4 regions of the Streptomyces sp. NPDC056373 genome follow, and region 1 is predicted to be linked to each of the others. Evidence: riboswitches for the same ligand, from Rfam matches in the RefSeq annotation. Region 1 holds a riboswitch; each other region holds the start of a gene.
What was found. A riboswitch is a leader RNA that binds a small molecule or an ion and turns the genes downstream of it on or off. The one in region 1 is predicted to bind cyclic di-AMP.
Positions count from the first base shown of each region.

Region 2: it holds a riboswitch for cyclic di-AMP, as region 1 does, so the genes downstream of both, ACFCXS_RS02960 (LysM peptidoglycan-binding domain-containing protein) here and ACFCXS_RS01960 (NlpC/P60 family protein) in region 1, are expected to answer to the same signal.
Region 3: it holds a riboswitch for cyclic di-AMP, as region 1 does, so the genes downstream of both, ACFCXS_RS38345 (peptidoglycan DD-metalloendopeptidase family protein) here and ACFCXS_RS01960 (NlpC/P60 family protein) in region 1, are expected to answer to the same signal.
Region 4: it holds a riboswitch for cyclic di-AMP, as region 1 does, so the genes downstream of both, ACFCXS_RS34385 (M23 family metallopeptidase) here and ACFCXS_RS01960 (NlpC/P60 family protein) in region 1, are expected to answer to the same signal.

Region 1 covers NZ_JBHJPX010000001.1:424,144-427,343, forward strand. Annotated here, with positions in the region: gene pcrA (DNA helicase PcrA) at 1-1,075, opposite strand, end outside; cyclic di-AMP (ydaO/yuaA leader) riboswitch at 1,389-1,561, shown strand; gene ACFCXS_RS01960 (NlpC/P60 family protein) at 1,570-2,757, shown strand; gene ACFCXS_RS01965 (hypothetical protein) at 2,850-3,200, shown strand, end outside.
Region 2 covers NZ_JBHJPX010000001.1:622,920-626,119, forward strand. Annotated here, with positions in the region: gene ACFCXS_RS02955 (polyprenyl synthetase family protein) at 1-693, opposite strand, end outside; cyclic di-AMP (ydaO/yuaA leader) riboswitch at 1,196-1,371, shown strand; gene ACFCXS_RS02960 (LysM peptidoglycan-binding domain-containing protein) at 1,377-2,153, shown strand; gene ACFCXS_RS02965 (HAD family hydrolase) at 2,117-2,965, opposite strand; gene ACFCXS_RS02970 (GNAT family N-acetyltransferase) at 3,152-3,200, shown strand, end outside.
Region 3 covers NZ_JBHJPX010000030.1:37,593-40,792, forward strand. Annotated here, with positions in the region: gene ACFCXS_RS38340 (alpha-galactosidase) at 1-1,465, shown strand, start outside; cyclic di-AMP (ydaO/yuaA leader) riboswitch at 1,780-1,936, shown strand; gene ACFCXS_RS38345 (peptidoglycan DD-metalloendopeptidase family protein) at 1,941-2,843, shown strand; gene ACFCXS_RS38350 (DUF6250 domain-containing protein) at 3,039-3,200, shown strand, end outside.
Region 4 covers NZ_JBHJPX010000021.1:14,801-18,000, forward strand. Annotated here, with positions in the region: gene ACFCXS_RS34380 (GntR family transcriptional regulator) at 1-530, opposite strand, end outside; gene ACFCXS_RS34385 (M23 family metallopeptidase) at 799-1,587, opposite strand; cyclic di-AMP (ydaO/yuaA leader) riboswitch at 1,600-1,764, opposite strand; gene ACFCXS_RS34390 (M16 family metallopeptidase) at 1,957-3,200, opposite strand, start outside.

The DNA of each region.
Region 1 (3,200 bases):
GCTCGAGCAGGATCGTCGTGGCGTCCGGGTAGTCCTCCTCGAACTGGAGGATGTTGCGGATCGTCGCGCCGCGGAAGGCGTAGATCGACTGGTCGGCGTCGCCCACCACGCACAGCTCGGCAGGCGGGACCTCCGCCTCGGGCGGGACGTCGACGGGGTGCTCGAAGGTGCCGACGAGCTCGCGGACCAGAGCGTACTGGGCGTGGTTGGTGTCCTGGTACTCGTCGACCAGGACGTGCCGGAAGCGGCGGCGGTAGTGCTCGGCGACGTCCGGGAAGGCGCGCAGCAGGTTGACCGTCGTCATGATCAGGTCGTCGAAGTCGAGGGCGTTCGCCTCGCGCAGCCGCGACTGGTACATCGCGTAGGCCTGGGCGAGGGTCTTCTCGAAACCGTCGGTGGCCTGGGCGGCGAAGTCCTCCTCGTCGATCAGCTCGTTCTTCAGGTTGCTGATCTTGGCACTGAAGGACTTCGGCGGGAAGCGCTTGGGGTCGAGGTCCAGGTCGCGGCAGACCAGGGCCATCAGGCGCTTGGAGTCGGCGGCGTCGTAGATCGAGAAGGACGAGGTGAAGCCGAGCTTCTTGCTCTCGCGCCTGAGGATGCGCACGCACGCGCTGTGGAAGGTCATGACCCACATGGCGTTGGCGCGCGGGCCGACGAGCTGCTCGACGCGCTCCTTCATCTCGCCGGCGGCCTTGTTGGTGAAGGTGATCGCGAGGATCTGGCCCGGGTGCACGTCCCGCTCGGCGAGCAGGTGGGCGATGCGGTGCGTGAGCACACGGGTCTTGCCGGAGCCGGCACCGGCCACGATGAGCAGCGGGGAGCCGGAGTGGACGACGGCGGCGCGCTGGTTGTCGTTCAGCCCTTCCAGCAGCGCGGCGGAGTCGATCACCGGGCGGGGGGCGCCGTCGCGGTAGTAGGCGTCCCGGTCCGGGGGCACGTCGAACTTCCCGCCGAACAGATCGTCCGGGATCGGCTCCGGAACGTGATCGTCCTCGGGCGGCGGCGGGGGCTCGTCCGCGGGGCCCCGCTGGGCCTGGAGGTTCGCCAGGAAGCTGTCGTCAAAGAGGCTGCTCATCGCTCTCCGAGTCTAGGGCGCCCCACTGACAGCCCGCCGCCGCCCTGAGAACATCGCCGCGCGCCCGGGTCCCGCCGACCGCCCGGCGGCGCGTTGTCGCCCTCCATGACGGCGCGATCACGCCCTGCTACACAGCCGGCATGTACGGATTTTCCCTGACCAATCCCCCTTGATCGTTCACTCTCGGCAACGCTCAGGAATAAGGTCACGAAAATGTATCGGGCATATCACCCATCAACCTTCACACGGACCACACGAGTTGGCTACGGTGCGACCAGGCCGCATGACCCCCACCGGCGAACGTCGCCGGGCCGCGCGGCCTCCGCCGAGTCCGGTGTGCCGCAGCGGCAGCCGGAGCCGGGGACCCAACCGTGAACCTGGGGTGAATCGGCCCGACTCCCTGTGCGGAGAAGGCCGTAGGGCAAACCTTCCGAACCACCCGCCCGAACCCGACAGCTAACCCGGTAGGCGGAACATGGAAGGAGTCGCCTCCCTTGGCGTCGCACCGCAAGTCGCGTCCTACGGGTACGCGCATGGCAGGCATACGGACCCCCGCCCTCGCAACGGCGGCCCTCACCTCCGTGGCCCTGCTGTCCCAGTCGGCCAACGCCGCCCCCGAGGCCGACGACAAGCCCAGCCTGGAGGAAGTCGAGAAGAAGGTCGACGACCTGTACCGCCAGGCCGAGTCGGCGACCGACAAGTACAACGCGGCCAAGGAGAAGACCGCCAAACAGCGCAAGCAGGTCGACACCCTCCTCGACGACGTCGCCCAGCGCACCCAGAAACTCAACGAGGCGCGCGAGGAACTGGGTTCCTTCGCCTCCGCCCAGTACCGCACCGGTGCCGCCGCCCCGGACACCGCGACGTTCCTGCTCGCGGACACCCCGCAGGACTACTTCGACCAGACCCAGCTGATGGACCGGATGACCGGCCGTCAGAAGGTCGCGGTCGACGACTACGTCACGCAGCAGTCCGAGACGATGAAGAAGCGCCAGGAGGCCACCGAGAGCCTCGAGACGCTCACCGACTCGCAGGACGGCCTGAAGACGGCCAAGGCCACCGTCCAGCGCAAGCTCGCCGACGCCCGCGAGCTGATGTCGAAACTGACCGCCGAGGAGAAGGCCCGGCTCGCGGCGATCGAGAAGGAGAAGCGGGCGGAGGCCGCCCGCAAGGCCGACGAACTGGCCCGGCAGCAGGCCGCGCAGCAGCAGGCGCAGGAGGAGGCCGCCCGGCAGCAGGACGGCGGCTCGGCCTCGTCCGGCTCCTCCGGCTCCTCGGGTTCCGGCTCGCCCTCCTCGACCGCCCCGGCCGACTCCTCGTACGCCACCAAGGCCGACAAGGCGCTCGCCTTCGCCCGCGCCCAGATCGGCAAGCCGTACGTGTGGGGCGCCGTCGGACCCGGCTCATACGACTGCTCGGGCCTCACCCAGGCCGCCTGGAAGGCCGCGGGCGTCACCCTGCCCCGTACGACGTACGACCAGGTCGACGCGGGCACCACGGTCCCGCTCTCCCAGGCCCGACCCGGTGACCTGGTCTTCTTCTACGACGACGTCACCCACGTCGGGATCTACATCGGCAACGGCATGATGATCCACGCGCCGAAGCCCGGCACGTACGTGCGCGAGGAGTCGATCTACTACGACGGCGAGTCGGCGATCCACAGCGTGGTGCGCCCCGCCTGAGTGAGGCCTCAGGGCCGGTCGCGTCACGTTTTTGAGGGGCACGCGCGCGTGCCCCTCTCGTGAGGCGTGCGCCGCTCTCTAGCATCGGCACCATGTCCGGTCCCTCCCCGTTCGCCGCCTGGTGGGCGACGTATGCGCTGGCGACCGGCATCGTGTCGGCCGGCCTCGACTCCGCTGGGTACGCGATCCCCTCCCGTATCGCCCTGGCCCTGGCCTGCGCGGCCTGGCTGGCGGCGGCCGCGGGCCTCGTCCAGCGGACGCACGGCGAGTGGCGGGTGGAGACCCCGGCCGCGCTCACCACCGTCGCGGCGACCGCCATCCTGGGCACGGGCTTCTCCGCGGCCGGGCAGCAGCCCGTGGCCGAGGCGCTGCTGGCGCTCGCCATGGTGCTCTGGGCGGTGCTCCTCACCGCGGAGGCCGAGGGGCGGCGCGGAACCGTGTTC
Region 2 (3,200 bases), 200 kb from region 1:
CTCGTGGGAGTCGGAGGCGATGTCGAGGACGTCGTCCGCGAGCTGGAAGGCCACGCCGAGCCGCTCGCCGTACTGGGTCAGCACGTGCACGACGGTCTCGTCGGCGCCGGACATCATCGCGCCGAACCGGCACGACACGGCGATGAGCGAACCGGTCTTGCCGCCCAGCACGTCCAGGTAGTGCTCCACGGGGTCCCGGCCGTCCTGCGGCCCGGCCGTCTCGAGGATCTGGCCGGTCACCAGACGCTCGAACGCCTCGGCCTGCACCCGGACGGCCTCCGGGCCGAGGTCGGCCAGGATGTGGGAGGCGCGGGCGAAGAGGAAGTCACCGGTGAGGACCGCGACGGAGTTGCCCCAGCGGGTGTTCGCACTCGCGACACCACGGCGCACGGCGGCCTCGTCCATGACGTCGTCGTGGTAGAGCGTGGCGAGGTGGGTCAGCTCCACGACGACGGCCGACGGCACGATCCCGGGCGCGTGGCGGTCACCGAACTGGGCGGAGAGCATCACGAGCAGCGGGCGGAACCGCTTGCCACCGGCCCGCACCAGATGCTGGGCGGCCTCCGTGATGAAGGGCACCTCACTCTTGGTGGCCTCGAGCAAGCCTTCCTCGACAGCCGTCAATCCGGCCTGGACGTCGGCTTCCAGAGCCTGGTCCCGCACGCTCAGCCCGAACGGCCCGACGTCGGTCACGAGGGGTCTCCTGTCTGCTGTGTCTGCCGGTGATTACGCGGATTGTCGATAGGTCGCTGCCCTCACTCGAGTCAGCGTATCCGGTCACGTTTCGATCACCGCCAGCGCCCGTGGTTACAGGCCGGGTGGTATCCGATCACGACCGCTATGTTTTCGATCAACCCATAAGAACAGATATTTATCGACCTACCCGGGGGTAGGGAGTTATGCACGATTTGCCGTGATGAGTCACTGAATTCCCCTTGGCGGAAATTGCCCCGCAGACTCGTGATCAGTGAGTTGAATCACTTCTTCCCCTTTTCCGCCGCGCTTCCGCACCGGCCCGTACCGCCTTCCCCCGAAAGCCAGTTGAGGCTTGGCTACCGCAAAGGATCAAGCCGCCCAAACGCCCCCGACCAAGGTCAACCGCGCAATATGTGACTGAGGTGCTTGTTCCCGACATGTGCTCTCGCATACGTTCCGGCCCTGTCCGGCGGACGCCTAATCCTGCCGCCGCCCGGACTCCCCACATCAACCGACTCACTCACGCGTGGCAGGAGCGGGGGACCCAGGTAAGTCGCCGGGCCGCACAGCGGCACGGCTCGGGGTGAAGCCGCGTACGGCACACAGCGCCGTACGCGGCCGGGCACCTCCCGGCCCGAACCCGACAGCTCACCTCGCAGGCGCCGGAGAGGAACATCGCCATGGCCGGACGAGGCACGCACCGTCGCCCCAGAACCAACCCGCTGACCCGAGGCATCGTCGCCCTGGGCACCGGCGGAGCCGCACTCACCCTTCCGCTCCTCGGCGCCACGCACGCGAGCGCCGCCGAACCCCAGAGCGCCCCCGTCGCGCAGTCCGTGAAGCAGGCGGCCCAGCCCGCCAAGTCCCTGACGTACACCGTGGTCAAGGGCGACTCGCTGGCCCGCATCGCGGACAAGTACGACGTCTCGGGCGGCTGGAAGCAGCTCTACAAGGACAACCGCGCGGTCGTCGGCGACAACCCGAAGCTGATCCACCCGGGGCTGAAGCTCAAGGTGAAGACCACCAAGCCGATCGCCCCGAAGAAGACGGCGACCCAGTCGTCCGCCCCCGCCAAGCCGGCCGCGAAGCCCGCCGGCGGCGTCGCCCAGGCCACCCAGGCGTCCGCGAAGACCTACGCGAACAACCTCGACGGGTGGATCCGCGAGTCGCTGGACATCATGGCGCAGCGGGGCATCCCGGGCTCCTACGACGGCATCTACCGCAACGTCATGCGCGAGTCGTCCGGCAACCCCCTGGCGATCAACAACTGGGACTCGAACGCCGCCGCGGGCACCCCGTCCAAGGGCCTGCTCCAGGTGATCGACCCGACGTTCGCCGCCTACCACGTGCCCGGCACCTCCTTCGACCCGTACGACCCGGTCGCCAACATCACGGCGGCCTGCAACTACGCGGCCGACCGCTACGGCTCGATCGACAACGTCAACGGCCCGTACTGAGCCGACCCGCCCAGCAGTCGCTCGAGGACGACGGCGATGCCGTCGTCCTCGTTCGACAGGGTGACCTCGTCGGCCACGGCCTTCAGTTCGGGGTGGGCGTTGGCCATCGCGACGCCGTGACCGGCCCAGTCGAACATCGGGATGTCGTTGGGCATGTCGCCGAAGGCGATGGTGTCCGCCGGCCGCAGCCCCAGGTGCTCGGCGGCCAGCGCCAGGCCCGTCGCCTTGGTGATCCCGCACGGCTGGAGCTCGACCGTGCCGGGCCCCGACATCGTCACCGTCGCCAGGGAGCCGACCACCGAGCGGGCCGTCGCCGCCAACTCGTCGTCCGTCAGGTAGGGGTGCCGCAGCAGCACCTTGCTGATGGGCTCGTCCCACAGCTGCTCGCGCCGCTCGACCCGGACCGCGGGCAGGGTCGGGTGCGGCATCAGATAGCCCGGCTCGATCAGCGTGAGCCCGTCCACCCCGTCCTGGTCGACCGCCGCGTAGACCTGCCCCACCTCGGCCTCGATCTTGCCGAGGGCGGTCTCCGCCAGCTCCCGGTCCAGGGTGATGGACCACAGCAGCCGGTCCGCGCCGGCGTCGTACACCTGCGCGCCCTGCCCGCACACCGCGAGCCCCGTGCACCCGAGGTCGTCCAGGAGCGGCCGCACTCTCGGCGCCGGCCGGCCCGTCACCACGAGGTGCTGGGCACCGGCGTCCGCCACCCGCGCGAGCGCGGCGAGGGACCGGTCGGACAGGGTGTCGTCGCCGCGCAGCAGCGTCCCGTCCAGATCGGTGGCGATGAGTGAATATGCGAGGGGTGCGGCCATGATCAGAGAATACGGACAGCGCGCCCCTTCGTTTCATCGCACGGCGGACGCCGATTGCCCGGTTGAAGGCCTCTGCACCGGTTGGCAACAACATGCTCCGCTACCTACCCGTGAGGCCGCATAGAGCGGTACCTTCCATGTGTCCAGGGGGGACTTGATCGGGGGGTCGGGTTGAACAGTGGGCGCATTCGCGTGGCCGGGCCCGGGGAGCTCGGCGAAGGGGAGAGGGAGCGCT
Region 3 (3,200 bases), on a different contig from region 1:
CGACACCGACGCCACCGAGGAGCGCGGCGAGGTCTACAGCTGCGCCCTGGGCTGGTCCGGGTCCTGGCGCATCGCCGTGGCCCAGCTCCCGGACGCGCGCGTGCAGATCACCGGCGGCGCCGGCTACGACGACTCGGGCCTGCTGATGCTCGGCGCGGGGGAGTCGTACACGACCCCCGTCTTCGCCGGGCTCTGGTGTGACGGCGGGTTCGGCGGGGCGAGCCGCGCCTGGCACGCCTACCAGCGGGCGTACGTGATCCCGGACGCGGACCGGGACCGGCCGGTGCTGTTCAACTCCTGGGAGGCCACCGAGTTCGACATCTCCGAGGAGCAGCAGCGGGAGCTCGCCGCGCGGGCCGCCGCCATGGGTGTCGAGCTGTTCGTGGTCGACGACGGCTGGTTCGGGGCGCGTACCAGTGACCGGGCCGGGCTCGGTGACTGGAGCCCGAACCTCGACCGCTTCCCGGGTGGGCTGAAGCCGCTCGCCGACCATGTGCACGGCCTCGGTATGCAGTTCGGGATCTGGGTCGAGCCCGAGATGGTCAACCCGGACAGTGACCTGTACCGCGCGCACCCGGACTGGGTGCAGTACCAATCAGGACGAAAGCGGACGGAATTCCGTAATCAGCTGGTGCTCAACCTCGCCCGTGAGGACGTCCGGGAGTACCTCTGGGAGCAGCTCGACGGCCTCCTCTCCAGTGCGCCGATCGACTACGTGAAGTGGGACTTCAACCGCTGCTTCACCGACGCCGGCTGGCCGGACGACGCCTACCCGCAGCGGCTGTGGGTCGACCACGTGCACGGCCTGTACGCCCTGCTGGACCGGCTGCGGACCGCCCATCCGGGGGTGGCCTTCGAGTCCTGCTCGGGCGGCGGCGGGCGGATCGACCTCGGCGTGCTGAGCCGCACGGACCAGGTGTGGACCTCCGACAACACCGACCCTCTCGACCGGCTCGCCATCCAGCACGGCTTCAGCCAGATCCATCCGGCCCGGGTCATGGCCGCCTGGGTCACCGACAGCCCGAACGCCATGCTCAACCACCGGGCCAGCTCGCTGCGGTTCCGGTTCGTGAGTGCCATGGCGGGGGTGCTCGGGGTCGGCGGCGACCTCACGAAGTGGACGCCGGAGGAGCTCGCCGAGGCGGCCGAGTGGGTGGGGCTCTACAAGGAGATCCGGCCCGTGGTGCAGCGCGGCGACCAGTACCGGCTGCGGCCTCCGGAGGGCGGGCTGAGCGCTGTGCAGTACGTCCTCGGCGAGGAGACGGTCGTCTTCGCCTGGCTGCAGGCCCAGCGCTACGGCGAGCCCGTTCCGACGCTCCGGCTGCGTGGCCTCGACCCGGCGGAATCGTATGAATGCCTTGAAACGGGAGAAGTTCACCGAGGGGCCGTACTGCTTCATCACGGACTGCGGGTCGGATTGCGCGGGGACCTGGACGCCACCGTCGTCCGCCTTAAGCGGAAGTAGCCATTCTGTCCGAATAGGGAATTTTAGCCGCTTGAGGATAACGTGCCCCGATCGCATAGGAGATGGGGTCGGGGTGCGTGACCATCGTCATATTCGTGACGATATGCTGTCGCCATGTTCACGTAATCCCCGCATTTTCCAGGGCGATTGAAGCAAGCGGGAGATCGGTAATCCACGCTCGGTGACGGCATATGTGGCGACACGTCAAGAAAAACGCCGTCACGAGCAACCGCAAGCTTGTCCTATTGCGTCGTGGTCGCTTACGTTCCACACCAATCCGGACGGACGCCTAATCCTGCCGCCGCCCGGAGCCCGCACACACTGACCCGAAGCACGGCAGGAGCGGGGGACCCACAGGTAAGACGCCTGTTCCGGTTCCCGGAACGGCTTGGGGTTCAGCCGCGCCACGGCACGGCCGGGCATCTCCAGCCCGCACCCGACAGCTCACCTCGCAGGCGACGGAGAGGAATTCGCCATGCCCGCGAAGGGTAAGCACCGCCGTCCCAAGACCCAGCGTTTCACCCGCTCCATCGCCGTCGCCGGAACCGGCGGGGCCGCTCTCGCCCTGCCTCTCATGGGGGCCGCCGGCGCCCACGCCGCCACCCCGCAGTCCGCTCCGGACAAGGCCGTCCAGTCGGCTCCGGCCGCCGCGGAAAAGGCCGCCCAAAAGGCAGACGGCGGCCGCTCGTACACCGTCAAGGCCGGCGACTACCTCGCGAAGATCGCCGGTGAGCAGCACGTCAGCGGTGGCTGGAAGAAGCTCTACGCGGACAACCGTGACGCCGTCGGCTCCGACCCGTCGCTGATCCACCCGGGCCTGAAGCTGTCGATCGGCAAGAAGGCGGCGAGCGCCCCGAAGGCCTCGGCCCCGTCCGCGCCGAAGGCCTCCGCTCCGAAGCCGTCCGCCGCCGATTCGGCCCCGAAGACGGAGACCGCCGCGAAGCCGGCCGCCGCCGAGAGCGACACCGGCGGCTTCACCCTCCCGGTGACCGGTGCCACCATCGGCACCCCGTACCACATGTCGGGCAGCATGTGGTCCAGCGGCTACCACACCGGTGTCGACTTCGTCGTGCCGACCGGCACCTCCCTCAAGGCCGTCGGCGCGGGCACGGTCGTGTCCGCCGGATGGGGCGGCGCGTACGGCAACCAGGTCGTCATCAAGCTCGACGACGGCTACTACGCCCAGTACGCCCACCTCTCCCAGCTCTCCGTCTCGGCCGGCCAGACCGTGACCGAGGGGCAGCAGGTCGGCCTCTCGGGTGCGACCGGCAACGTGACCGGACCGCACCTGCACTTCGAGATCCGCACCACGCCGGACTACGGCTCGGACGTGGACCCGGTCGCCTTCCTGCGCTCGCACGGCGTCTCCGTCGGCTGACCCACCGCACGACCACCTGCCTGACACGCCACCGAAGGCCGGACCCCGATCCCCGGGTCCGGCCTTCGGTGTGTGCGCCCGCCGTCGCCCGCCCCAAGGGATCGACAGGCGGCGGCAGTTGGGACAGAGTGATCACGGCCGGAGTGCAAGCGCTTTCCAGAGCCTTCCCGGCGGATTCCGAGGAGTTGTGTCACCGTGCCGACCACCCGCAGAGCGTTCGGAGCCCTGGCCGCCGGAGCCGCCCTGGGGGCCCTCGCCCCCACGGCCACCGCGCACGCCGCGTCCCCGCACCGCCGTCTCCTCGCACGCGACGACTTCTGTCACGGCCTCGGGCAGTGGGCGGCCGAACTGCAGGAC
Region 4 (3,200 bases), on a different contig from region 1:
ACGATCGCGCCGTGTTCCGCCCAGGACTCCACCGGGCTGAGCGGCGCCTCCACGGCGTACATCCAGGCGATCTTGTGGCGGAGCTGGGTGAGCATCGAGGTCAGGGCCGGGCTGCCGGAGGCCTGGGCCAGCGTCTCGTGGAACCAGGCGCCCAGGGAGCGCAGGTCGTCGCTGTTGCCGCGCCGGGCCCGGTCCTGGCCCAGCCGGACCAGGCCGCGCAGGACCTTCAGATGCGCCTCGGTGCGGCGCTGGGCGGCGCGGGCCGCACCGAGCGGCTCCAGGAGCATCCGCATCTCCAGCAGGTCGCCGGCCTCCTGCACGGTGGGTTCGGCCACGCACGCGCCCGCGTGCCGGCGGGTCACCACGAAGCCCTCGGCCTCCAGCGTGCGCAGCGCCTCGCGGACGGGCACCCGCGAGACGCCGTAGCGGCGGGCGAGGAGTTCCTCGGTGAGCCGGCTGCCGCGTGCGTGGACACCCGCGACGATGTCGTCCCGGATGGCGGTGCACACCGAGTGCGCGGGAATACGCATGACCGGACCTCGCTTAATCCCCGTGAAACGCCGACGAGCGGCGCGTGTTTCCGTGACTCTATTGCAATGAGCCGGAATTTCCGACGGCAGGCGAGAATCCAGGGATATTTTTTGGACAGCGGACACGCGAGGAGATCCGGAACGGGCCCGCGGACATCGGGCGGGCGTCCCGCGGACGTCCAGGCGGGACATCCGGGGGCGTCCGGAGAAGCACCGAAAGCCCCGGCTCGGGGAGCCGGGGCTTCGGGGAACGGCGGAGGCGTTCCGGTCAGACGTTGACGCCGTGCGAGCGGAGGTAGGCGACCGGGTCGATGTCCGAGCCGTAGTCGGGGCTCGTACGCGCCTCGAAGTGCAGGTGCGGGCCGGTGACGTTGCCGGTCGCGCCGGACAGGCCGATCTGCTGGCCGGGGGTGACCTTCTGGCCGACCGAGACGCCGATGGACGACAGGTGGCCGTACTGCGTGTACGTGCCGTCGTCCATCTTGATCACGATGTTGTTGCCGTAGGAGCCGCCCCAGCCGGCCTCGACGACCTCGCCCCTGCCGACCGCGTGGACGGAGGTGCCGGTGGCGGCGTGGAAGTCGACGCCGGTGTGGCTGCCGGAGGACCACAGACCGCTGCTCGCCTTGTAGCCGGTGGAGACGTACGAGCCGGAGATCGGGGGCACGAAGGCGTTGAGGCGCTTGCGCTCGGCCTCACGGGCGGCGCGCTCCTCGACCTCGCGGGCCTTCTCGGCCTCCGCCTTGGCCTTCTCGGCCACCTCGGCGGCCCGCTTGCGGGCGGCCTCCTCGGCCTTCTGCTTGGCGGCGGCCTCCTCGGCGGCCTGCTGCTGCGCGATGGCCTGGGCGTCGATCTGCTGGGCCACGGTGTCACCCATGGTGACGACGGGGGTGAGGCCGGTCTGCTCGGCACTGGGCTCGGCGGCGAAGGCCGCGGGGGCCGCCACCGTGCCGATCACGCCGGTGGTGGCGAGGGCCGCGACACCCGCCGCGCGGGCGGTGCGGCGCTGGATCCTGCTGGGACGTCGGTGCTTCCCGGTGGCGCGAGTGAACGCCATGTGGTGGCTGGTCCTTTCCTTCCCTCTCGCCTACCGGGTTAGCTGACGGGTTCGGAGCAGGAAGGTCTCCTACGGACTCCCTCGCGACACGCGCGGGCGTCCGATTCACCCCAGGGACTGCGGTGGGTCCCCGGCTCCCCTGGCTCGCGCCGTACGGGGACTCGGCGATGACTGTCCGGTGCCGCGGGTGCGGCGCACTGCCTGACGAACAGCCCGGACGACGCTAAGCGGCGCCACTTTCAATTCCCAAACGCATCCCGGCTTTTGTAGCGCATCCCACAGGGCAGACAGGCAACTCCCATCCCAATTCGGGCATAAAGGAGCCCTGGTGCCTTCGAAGACATCCAGGGCCCCTGAGCGCGCGTGCCGTTACTCGGCGGCGACGACGGTGACTTCGCCGATGCCGAGCGCCTCGACAGGCGCCTTGATCTGCGCCGCGTCACCGACGAGGACGGTCACCAGCCGGTCCACCGGGAAGGCGCTGACGGCCGCTGCGGTGGCCTCCACGGTGCCGGTGGTGGCGAGCTGCCGGTACAGCGTGGCTTGGTAGTCGTCGGGCAGGTGCTGCTCGACCTGGTCGGCCAGCGTGCTCGCGACGGCCGCCGCCGTCTCGTACTTCAGCGGCGCGACGCCGACCAGGTTCTGCACGGCGACGTCCCGCTCGGCGTCGGTGAGTCCCTCGGCGGCGAGGGTGCGCAGCACCGTCCAGAGGTCCTCCAGGGCGGGGCCGGTGTTGGGCGTGTCCACGGAGCCGCTGATGGCGAGCATCGCCGCACCCGTGCCGTCGGGGGCGGACCTGAGGACCTGGCCGAACGCCCGTACCCCGTAGGTGTAGCCCTTCTCCTCCCGCAGGACGCGGTCCAGGCGGGAGGTGAGGGTGCCGCCGAGGCAGTAGGTGCCGAGCACCTGCGCGGGCCACACGCGGTCGTGCCGGTCCGGGCCGATACGGCCGATCAGCAGCTGGGTCTGGACGGCTCCGGGGCGGTCCACGATGACGACCCGGCCGGTGTCGTCGGCGGTCACCGGCGGCACGGGACGCGGCTCGGCCGGGGAGCCCGTCCAGGCGCCGAGCGTGTCCCCGAGCAGGGCGTCGAGGTCGATGCCGGTGAGGTCACCGACGACCACCGCGGTGGCCGTGGCGGGGCGGACGTGCTTCTCGTAGAAGGCGCGTACGGCCGCGGAGTCGATGGCGGCGACGGTCTCCTCGGTGCCCTGCCGCGGCCGCGACATGCGCGAGGCCGCCGGGAACAGCTCCTTGGAGAGCTCCTTGGCCCCGCGGCGGGACGGGTTGGCCAGCTCGTGCGGGATCTCGTCGAGACGGTTGGCGACCAGCCGCTCGACCTCGCTGTCGGCGAACGCGGGTGCCCTCAGGGCGTCGGCGACCAGGCCCAGTCCCTTGGCGAGCCGGGAGGCCGGCACCTCCAGGCTGAGCCGGACGCCGGGGTGGTCGGCGTGCGCGTCGAGGGTGGCGCCGGCGCGCTCCAGCTCGGCGGCGAAGTCCTCGGCGGAGTGCTTGTCGGTGCCCTCGGAGAAGGCCCGGGCCATGATCGTGGCCACACCGTCGAGGCCGGCGGGCTCGGCGTCCAGGGGGGCGTCGAGCAGCACCTCCACGG